2 regions of the Niveispirillum sp. GW835-FHT14G11 genome follow, and region 1 is predicted to be linked to the other one. Evidence: riboswitches for the same ligand, from Rfam matches in the RefSeq annotation. Region 1 holds a riboswitch; the other holds the start of a gene.
The links. Region 1 has a riboswitch for cobalamin ahead of cobW (cobalamin biosynthesis protein CobW). Riboswitches for the same ligand answer to the same signal wherever they lie in the genome.
Positions count from the first base shown of each region.

Region 1 (4,415 bases):
CGGCCCCAGTGCCACCTCCGGCCAGCAATCGGCCGACAGCGCCACCGCCTTGCCCGGCAGCCATTCCAGCGTGCCATGCGCCCCCACCTGCACCATGGCATGGATGCCGATGCGGTGACGCAGCCACAGATGAAACGCCAGATAGCCATGGCTGGGCGGGGTATCGGGTGCGTGATGCTGGCTGCTGGACAGGGGCCCATGCCCACGCGAGGGCTGTACCGCCACCAGCACCTTGCCGCAGCGGATGACAGGGAACCGGAATTCGTCCCCAACGAATAACGGGTCCCGATCCTCCCCGCCCCGTTCACCGCTGATCCGGTCGCGCGCACCATTGCCCGCCAAGGCGCGATAATCATCCAGCGACAGCGCGGCCCCGTCTGGCAGCGGGCCGGCCAGCATCGCCATCATCCCGTCCGGCGCTTGTGTTGCGTCGTATCCCGCTTCCCCCAGCGCCGCCAGGATGGCGTGCACGCTGGCTGGCGTATCCAGCCCCACCGCATAGCCCACACCACCCCGTCCCGGATAGTTGGACAAGACAAGCGCCAGCCGCCGTGCCGCCCGCGGCGTGCGGGCCAACCGGGCCCACGCCGCTGCCCGGTCGGCCAGAGCATCGATCCGGTCGGGCAGCGGCCGGCTGACCACCGGTGCATATTGAAGATCGGGATCGTACAATGCCTCGGCCTTGAAGGCGACGGCCGGGCCAGGGCAACGCCCGTCCATCTCCGGCAGCACGATATTCATCGCCATGTCCGCCGGCCCCAACCCGGCCACCCCCGCCCGCCATGCGGCCTGGGTCCCGATGGACAGGACCATCTGCAGAACGGGCACATCGGCTGCATCCAGGGGGGAGGCATCGGCGCCGGTTGCGATGGCGGAAAATCCGGTGGCGTTCAACACGACGACCGGCCGCAACCGCGCCAGTTCGCCGGCCAGCCAAGAGCCCGCCGCCGCATCCTTCAGGCTGGTCGCATGGAACAGGTGCGGCGCCAAACCGCGCGCGGCCAGCGCATCGGCCATGGCATGCATGGGCTCCACATCGCCGGCCTGCAGGTGGGAGCGGTAGAAGACCAGCGCCACGGGCGGCGCCTCCGCTGCCACCGCCCCCGACCATCCCATGTAGCGGCCGAAGCGGGGCAGTGGCGCCGCCGGCCGCCACTCGGCGTCATGCCCCGTCAGGCTGGCGGCAAAGGCCAGCATATGGGCGGCATTGTCGATGCCGCCCTCGCGGAAATAAGACCAGAGCTGACGCGCGGCCGACAGCGCCACGGTACCGGCCGCGTCCAGCGCTGCATCGGCCGCATCCTCCCCCGGCAGGGCCGCCAGCATGACCCCTTGCCGGCGGCAGGTCTGGGCCAGCCGTTCCAGGCCATAGCGCCAGTATCCCGCCCCGCCATTCAGCCGCAGGATCACAAGCTTCGACCCGGTCACTACCTTTTCCAGATAGAGATCGACCGACAGTGGATGGCCCAGCCGCGACAGGCTGGCCAGCCGCAGGTCGGGCAGCCGGTGGCGCTCCCGCCGCCACGCGGCGGCGGCCAGGGCCAGATCGCTGCTGGAAAAGGACAGCAGCACCAGGGTGGCCGGGCTCTGTTCCAGATCCTCGGCCGCCGGCGGTGCCGCCAGATCGACCTCACGGGTCGGCAGCAGGTGCATGGCTCAGCCGGCCAGGGCCGCTGCCACCGCCCCCTGGTCGATGCCATGCTCGGCGATCACCACCAGCCGCGACCGCTTCTCCTCCCCCGGACGCCACAGCCGGTCGAAGCCGGCCTGCACCCGGCCGCCCACGCCCTGGACCAGCAGGCGCATGGGCTTGCCGGGCACCTCGACAAAACCCTTTAGGCGCAGGATACCAAAGCGATCGGCCACAGCGCTCAGCCGCTCCGCCAGCACCACCGGATCGGACTGCGGCCCCAGATCGACGCTGAAGCTGGTGAAATCCTCATGATCATGGTCATCCTCGCCATCATGATGGCTGGGACGGTTGGCCAGATCGTCCTCCGCCGCCGCACCCACGCCCAGCAGCACGCGCGGGTCGATGCGGCCTTCTGTTGCGTGTAGGATGCGGCCGCGCGGCGCCTCCGCCCGGACCAGGGCGTCGATTGCCGGCAGGGTTTCCGGGGCCACCAGATCGGTCTTCGACACCACGATCAGGTCGGCGCACAGCAACTGGCCCTCGAATACCTCCATCACCGGCGTGTCGTGATCGACGATGCCGGCGGCATCGCGCTGCGCGTCCAGGGTGGCGGGATCGGGCGCGAAGCGGCCGGCGGCCACAGCATCGGCATCCACCACGGCGACGACGCCATCCACCGTCACGCGGGTGCGCAAATCGGGCCAGTTGAAGGCCCGGACCAGCGGCTTGGGCAGGGCCAAGCCGCTAGTTTCGATGATGATATGATCGGGCGGAAGCGGGCGGGCCAGCAGCTTCTCGATGGCCGGCACGAAATCATCGGCCACGGTGCAGCACAGGCAGCCATTGGCCAGCTCGATGATGTCATCCTCCGCGCAGGCCGCCACCCCGCAACCACGCAGGACGGCGCCATCCACGCCGACATCGCCGAATTCATTGATGATCAGGGCCAGTCGGCGCCCCTCGGCATTCTCCAGCAGATGGCGGATCAGCGTGGTCTTGCCGGCGCCCAGGAAGCCGGTGACGATGGTGGCCGGCACCTTGCCGGCCGGTTGGGTATGCGACATGCGAATATCTCCTCAGGCCCGCCACCCCGGCGGGTTGGATTGCATCACAGGCGTCGGCAGGTCTCCTGGCTCGCGGGTCATGGCGCCCCGCCCGGCCTTCCCGGTCCCAATGACGGGGCCAGTGGCATGGGTGGACGAAGCGCATCGCCGCCTACAGTTGCGGGGTCAGCTGCGGCATCAGGCTGTAACACCTTGAACCGCATTCCCTATTCTCCCCGGCTTTGGCGACCGGGGCACCGTCGCGGGCCGGATCGTGCCCGGCCTGATCCTGGGAAGCAACAGGGAAAGCGATAGGGGCAGGCCGTGACGCCTGATCGGGGACGCATCCAGGTTCAGGCGAAGAAGCGCTTCGCCTGTTGGGGCGAGGGCACCAGGCACAGCTCCCGCTTGCCGAACAGGCGGTAACGGTTGTCGGCCAGACGATCATACAGCCAGTCGGTCAACACCACGGGCAGCAGCTCGAAGGCCCGTGTCCAGGACCAGGGGGCCCGCAGCCGCCGCGCCAGCCGGAAGGCCGCACGCGACCGCAACAATGCCTCCCCTGCCTCGATATAGACGAAGCTGTTGGTCAGGTGCGGCATGCCGATGGCGGCCAGCACGGCCCTGCCTGCCACCGACTGCACGGCGGCGAACTGGATTTCATGGTCGGCTTCCGTCGCCAGGATGAAGCGTACCGACCCGTTGCACAGGTTGCACACCCCGTCGAACAGGCAGGTCGGCCCCCGCAATAGCCGTTCCAGGACGACTGGATCGGTCCCGATATTCCCCGTGCTCATCGCAACCCCATCCTGTCCAGCTTCTTCAGCAACCCCACGCGCGACAGGCCCAGCAGGCGGGCGGCATGGGTATGGTTATGGCCCGTCTCCGCCAGCGCCTGAATGATCATACGGCGTTCCAGGGCAGCCACCTCCTGGTCCAGTGTGCGCCGGCCGGCGGGCGGTGCGTCGGTGGCCGGAAGCGTCCCCTCCTCCCCCGCCGCAAAGGCCAGATCGACCGCATCAAGCAGCCTATCGCCGCCATCCCCCGGCCCGGCCAGGGTCGCGGCACATTCCACCAGGGCGCGGAGTTCGCGCACATTGCCGCGCCATTCCCGGCCCGACAGCCAATCCAGCGCGTCGGGGGTAAAGCGGGCCGGACCGCCCGATGCGCGGCGCAGGAACAGGGTAGCCAGCACCGGTACATCCTCCGGCCGTTCCGCCAGTGGCGGGGTCCGCAGCACCATGCCGCGCAACCGGTAATACAGATCCTCATGGAACCACCCCTCCCTCACCATCGCCTCCAGGTCGCGGTGGGTGGCGGCGACGACGCGGGTATCGGCCTTGCGCACCTCCCGCCCGCCCACGGGCTGATAGGTGCCTTCCTGAAGGAAACGCAGCAGCTTCACCTGCATGGGGGCCGGCATCTCCCCCACCTCGTCCAGGAACAGGGTGCCGCGATGGGCCGTCTCCACCAGGCCGGGCCGGTCGGCATGGGCACCGGTGAAGCTGCCTTTCAGATGGCCGAACAGCTCGGTTTCCAGCAGTTCGGCGGGGATGGCGCCGCAATGGACGGGGACGAAGGGATGGTCGCGGCGCGGCCCGCCCTGGTGCAGGGCGCGGGCCACCAGTTCCTTGCCGGTACCGCTGGGCCCCAGCACCAGCACCGGCACCTGCGTCGGCGCGATGCGGCGCACCAGGTCGCGCAACCTGGCCAGCGACGCGCTGCTGCCCACGATGCCC
Region 1 is NZ_JBXAFZ010000011.1:257,088-261,502, reverse strand. It holds gene cobN (cobaltochelatase subunit CobN) at 1-1,653, opposite strand, end outside; gene cobW (cobalamin biosynthesis protein CobW) at 1,657-2,697, opposite strand; cobalamin riboswitch at 2,736-2,953, opposite strand; gene AC1Q7F_RS20945 (thiol-disulfide oxidoreductase DCC family protein) at 3,030-3,473, opposite strand; gene AC1Q7F_RS20940 (sigma-54-dependent transcriptional regulator) at 3,470-4,415, opposite strand, start outside.

Region 2 (4,415 bases), on a different contig from region 1:
ACCGGTCGGCCAGGGCCAGACGGTCGGCCTTCAGCTTGGCATCAGCCTCGGCATCCTTGCGATCCGCCTCCATGCGCAGACGCTCGGCCTGCGCCAGCCCGTCGCGGAATTCGACCACGGCTTCCGCCATATGCCCGATCTCATCCACCCGGTCGGTGCCGGGGATGGCGGATGTCAGGTCGCCGCGCCGCACGCGGGCCATGGCGTCGGTCAGGGCCAGGATGGGCCGGGCCAGGCTGTTGCCCATCAGCACGAACAGGCCGGCAGCCAGCGCGACCATCACGATGGCGATGATGGACAGGGTGGTGACGGACCGGGTCAGGGCCGCGTCGATCACGCGGGTCGGAACCGTGGTGACCAGCACCCAGCGTTCCTGAACGTCCTTGAAGCGCAAGGGCACGGCGGTGACCAGCCGTTCCTCCCCCTCCAGCCGGATGCTGGCCTGGATGGCATGGTCTTCCTGCTGGGCCTGGGCCACCAGATCGGCCAGGGGGCCCTTTTCCATTGGCTTGTTCAACTGCTCGGCCGTCGGATGCACCACCCAGTGGCCGTTCTGGGCCAGCAGGCGCACATCGCCCTGTTCCAGCGGGCGGAAGGCGGCGAACTGCTTCTGCAGGGCGGTCAGGGCCATGTCGGTGGTGGTGATGCCCACGGGCTTGCCGTCACGCCGGATCGGTGTGCTGACGGTGACCATCAGCACATCCTTGCCTTCCACCGGATAGATATAGGGAGCGGTCAGCATGGTACGGTTGGCGGCCAGCGGGTCCAGGTACCATTCCTTGATCCCGGCCTCCAGGGTCATCACCAGCGGTTCAACCCCTACCGTCCCGTCGGACTTGCGGAAGAAATAGGGCACGAAGCGGCCCGATGCATCAGCACCCTCCAGACCCTTGCCGGCCGTGTCGTCCCCGTCGAAACCACCGGGCTCGAACGCCACGGTTACGCCGACAATGTCGGGGTTGGCGGCCACGGCAGCGGTGGTCTGGCCCGCCAGCAGTTGCCGCGTGAAACCCCCTGTCCGCAGCCCGCCTTCGGCCTGAGCGTTGACAATGCGGACATTGTCGATGGCGTTTTCCACCAGATCGGACGCGATCAGGGTGAAGCCCGTCGTCGCCTCCGCCAGGGCCTGTCGTACCTGCCCGCCGGTGGTACGCTGCGACTGGACGGCGGCACCGATGGTCAGCGCGATGCCCAGACCCAGGCAAAGCCCGACGCCGGACAGGACGAGACGTGTCTTCAGGGAGGAACGGAGCGACCGGATCATGGGCATTTTCCCTTGGGGGCTTCGGGGGAATGGCTGCGCCCGCGTGCTTGCCGGATCCTTTCCCACCGCAGGGTGAGAATAGCGGCGCTTTGTTCAAGCTTTTTGACGGTGGTGCCGATTTTCGCCCGAGGCGGCGCATTGTTGTCCCCATGCCACATGGACGGGGGTGACATGCCGGGGCGGCTCCAAGGGTTTCCTTGCGCCCCCTTCGCGGGCGCGGTAAGACCCGTGCATCGATGGTTCCCCCGGCAACGGGGGTGAAAAGGGAATGCGGTTAAATTCCGCAGCTGCCCCCGCAACTGTAAGCGGCGAGCGAAGCCCGACATGGCCACTGGGAAACTGGGAAGGCCGGGCTGATGCTGTGACCCGTGAGCCAGGAGACCTGCCGTCGGCAATGCGTCGCGCGGCCATTGGGCGGGGTGCCCCGATGGGACGGTTTACCGTTTCGCGCCGGCGCTTCCGAAGGAGTGCGCGGGTGGAACGTTTGTTTGGAAAGGGGCCCGTGGCGGCCATCATCAGGTCCAGCATATCGGTGTGAAGGCAGAGGTTCCGCCATGGCGGAGCGCTGTCGATGCCGACCGCACGCACATCCCTCCGGATTCGTCAGAAAAGAACGGATCGGAGCCTTAGAAGTGAGCCACATTACCCATTTGCGCGCCACCCTGCTGGGTGCCGCCGCCATTCTGACCGCCATGCCGGCATGGGCCGACCCGACCCAGGTCGCCGAAATCATCGTCACCGCCAACAAGGTGCCGACCGCGCAGGCCCGCGTGGGCAGCACGGTCAATGTCATCGACGCCGCCGAGATCGAGCGCCGGCAGCAGGTGCAGGCCATCGATCTGCTGAAGCGCCTGCCGGGCGTGTCCATCTCCCGCAATGGCGGGCTGGGCAGCACCTCCACCGTCCGCCTGCGCGGGTCGGAAAGCGGCATGGTCAAGGTGCTGATCGACGGCGTGGAAGTGAACGACGCGTCGGGTGCCAACAACGAATTCGACTTCAACAGCCTGATGACCGGCGATATCGAGAAGATTGAGGTGCTGAAGGGTCCGCAAAGCGCGCTTTACGGCAATGACGCCATGGCCGGCGTGATCAATGTCATCACCCGGCGCGGCGAAGGCGAGACCCGGATCCGCGGCACGATCGAGGGCGGTTCCTATGGCACCTTCCGCCAGCAGGCCTCGCTGACTGGCGGCACCGAACAGGCTGATTACGCCCTGTCGGCCGCCAACCTGTCCACCGACGGTTTTTCCCGCACCTTCGTGGGCGACGAGAAGGATGGCACCGATGCCCGCTCCGTCAGCGGCCGGGTCGGTTTCCAGGCCAGCGAGATACTGCGCTTCGACCTGAATGCCGGCTGGTCCTGGCTGGACACCGAATTCGATCCGTTCGGCGGCGATGGCCCGTCGGACCAGGAGAAGGAGACGTGGCAGGTCCGCGGTGCGGCCAGCCTGTCACTGCTGGATGGCAAGTTCGAGAACAGCCTGGCGGCATCCTATGCCGGCACCGACCGCGATTTCGACGAACCCACGGGCTTCTATCGCTTCTCCACCTTCGACAGCCGGCGCAAGGCGCTGGATTATCAGGGCAATCTGCATCTGCGCGACAAGGATGTGGCCACCATCGGCCTGTCGGTGGATGAGGAGGATGCCAAGACCACCAACACGGTGGGCACCACCACCACCACCGGCCTGGATGACAAGGTCACCACCAAGTCGGCCTTTGCCCAGTATCAGGCGGCCCTGACCGATGACCTGACCGTCACCCTGGGCGGGCGCGTCGATGATCATGAGCAGTTCGGGACGGAAGGCACCTGGCGCGCCACCGGTGCGTATGAGGTGCCGACCACGGGCACCATCCTGCGCGCCAGCTATGGCACTGCCAACAAGGCGCCGACGCTGTATCAGCTGTACGACCCGTTCTATGGCAATGCCAGCCTGAAGGCCGAAGAGGGCAAAGGCGTGGATGCCGGGTTCGAGCAGCCGTTGCTGGATGGGCGTGTCAGCTTCGGCGCCAGCCTGTTCCGCAATGTTTATGACAACATGATCGCGTTTTCCAACGGCTATATCAATGTCGCCAAGGCGCGGACCAAGGGTGTGGAACTGACCTTCCAGGCGCAGCCGGTGGAAAGCGTGCTGATCCAGGCCAACTATACCTATCTGGAAGCCAAGGACCGCCGTACGGGCCGCGACCTGCCGCGCCGGCCGCAGGACACGATCAACGCGTCGGTGGACTGGACCGTCGCCCAGGGCATCGATCTGGGGGCCGCCCTGCGCTATGCCGGCAAGCAGCGCGACACGGCGTCCGCCACCGCGCCCATCCTGGATGATTACACCGTCGTGGACTTCACGGCCCGCTGGGCGGTGCTGGACAATGTCAGCCTGTTCGGCCGGGTGGAGAACCTGTTCGATGAGGATTACCAGGAGGTTCGCACCTATCGCGCGCCGGGCCGGTCGGCCTATGGCGGCGTGACGGTGACGTTCTGATGCGGATCGGCGTCGCCCTGCTTCTGGCAGCCCTGACGGCCACCCCGGTAGGGGCGGCGCCGAACCCACATCCCGCTGGGCGTGTGGTTTCGCTGTCGCTTTGCGCTGACCAGTTCCTGCTGGCGCTGGGCGTGCCGAGCCAGATCGCCGGGCTGACGCGGCTGGCGGGGGACGACCATCTGTCGCCCTATGCCGCGCAGGCCGCCGGGATGGTGACGCATGACGGGACGGCGGAAGCCGTGCTGATGCTGAAGCCCGATCTGGTGGTGGCCGGTGGATACGCCAGGGCCCAGACGGTGGGCATGCTGGAACGGCTGGGCGTGCCGGTGCTGAAGCTGAAATCGGCGCAGCGGCTGGACGAGATCCCGGCGCAGATCGAACAGGTGGCCAAGGCCCTGGGCAGGGATGCCGAGGGCCAGCGCCTTGCCGACGATCTGCGGGCCCGCCTGGCCGGCCCCGGACCGGGCCCACGGCCCACGGCGGCACTCTACCGGCCGGGGAGTGAGGTGCCGGGCACGCGCGGCATCGTCAATGACATGATGAATGCCGCCGGGCTGGAGAATATCGGTGGGCGGATGACGGGCCGGCCCAATGGAAGGGTGGCGGTGGAAACGCTGCTGCTGAACCCGCCCGACCTGCTGGTGGTGGACAGCCTGCGCCCCGACCGG
Region 2 is NZ_JBXAFZ010000006.1:214,605-219,019, forward strand. It holds gene AC1Q7F_RS13295 (methyl-accepting chemotaxis protein) at 1-1,264, opposite strand, end outside; cobalamin riboswitch at 1,485-1,668, shown strand; gene AC1Q7F_RS13300 (TonB-dependent receptor plug domain-containing protein) at 1,897-3,747, shown strand; gene AC1Q7F_RS13305 (ABC transporter substrate-binding protein) at 3,747-4,415, shown strand, end outside.
Region 2: another riboswitch for cobalamin. It lies ahead of AC1Q7F_RS13300 (TonB-dependent receptor plug domain-containing protein); the one in region 1 lies ahead of cobW (cobalamin biosynthesis protein CobW).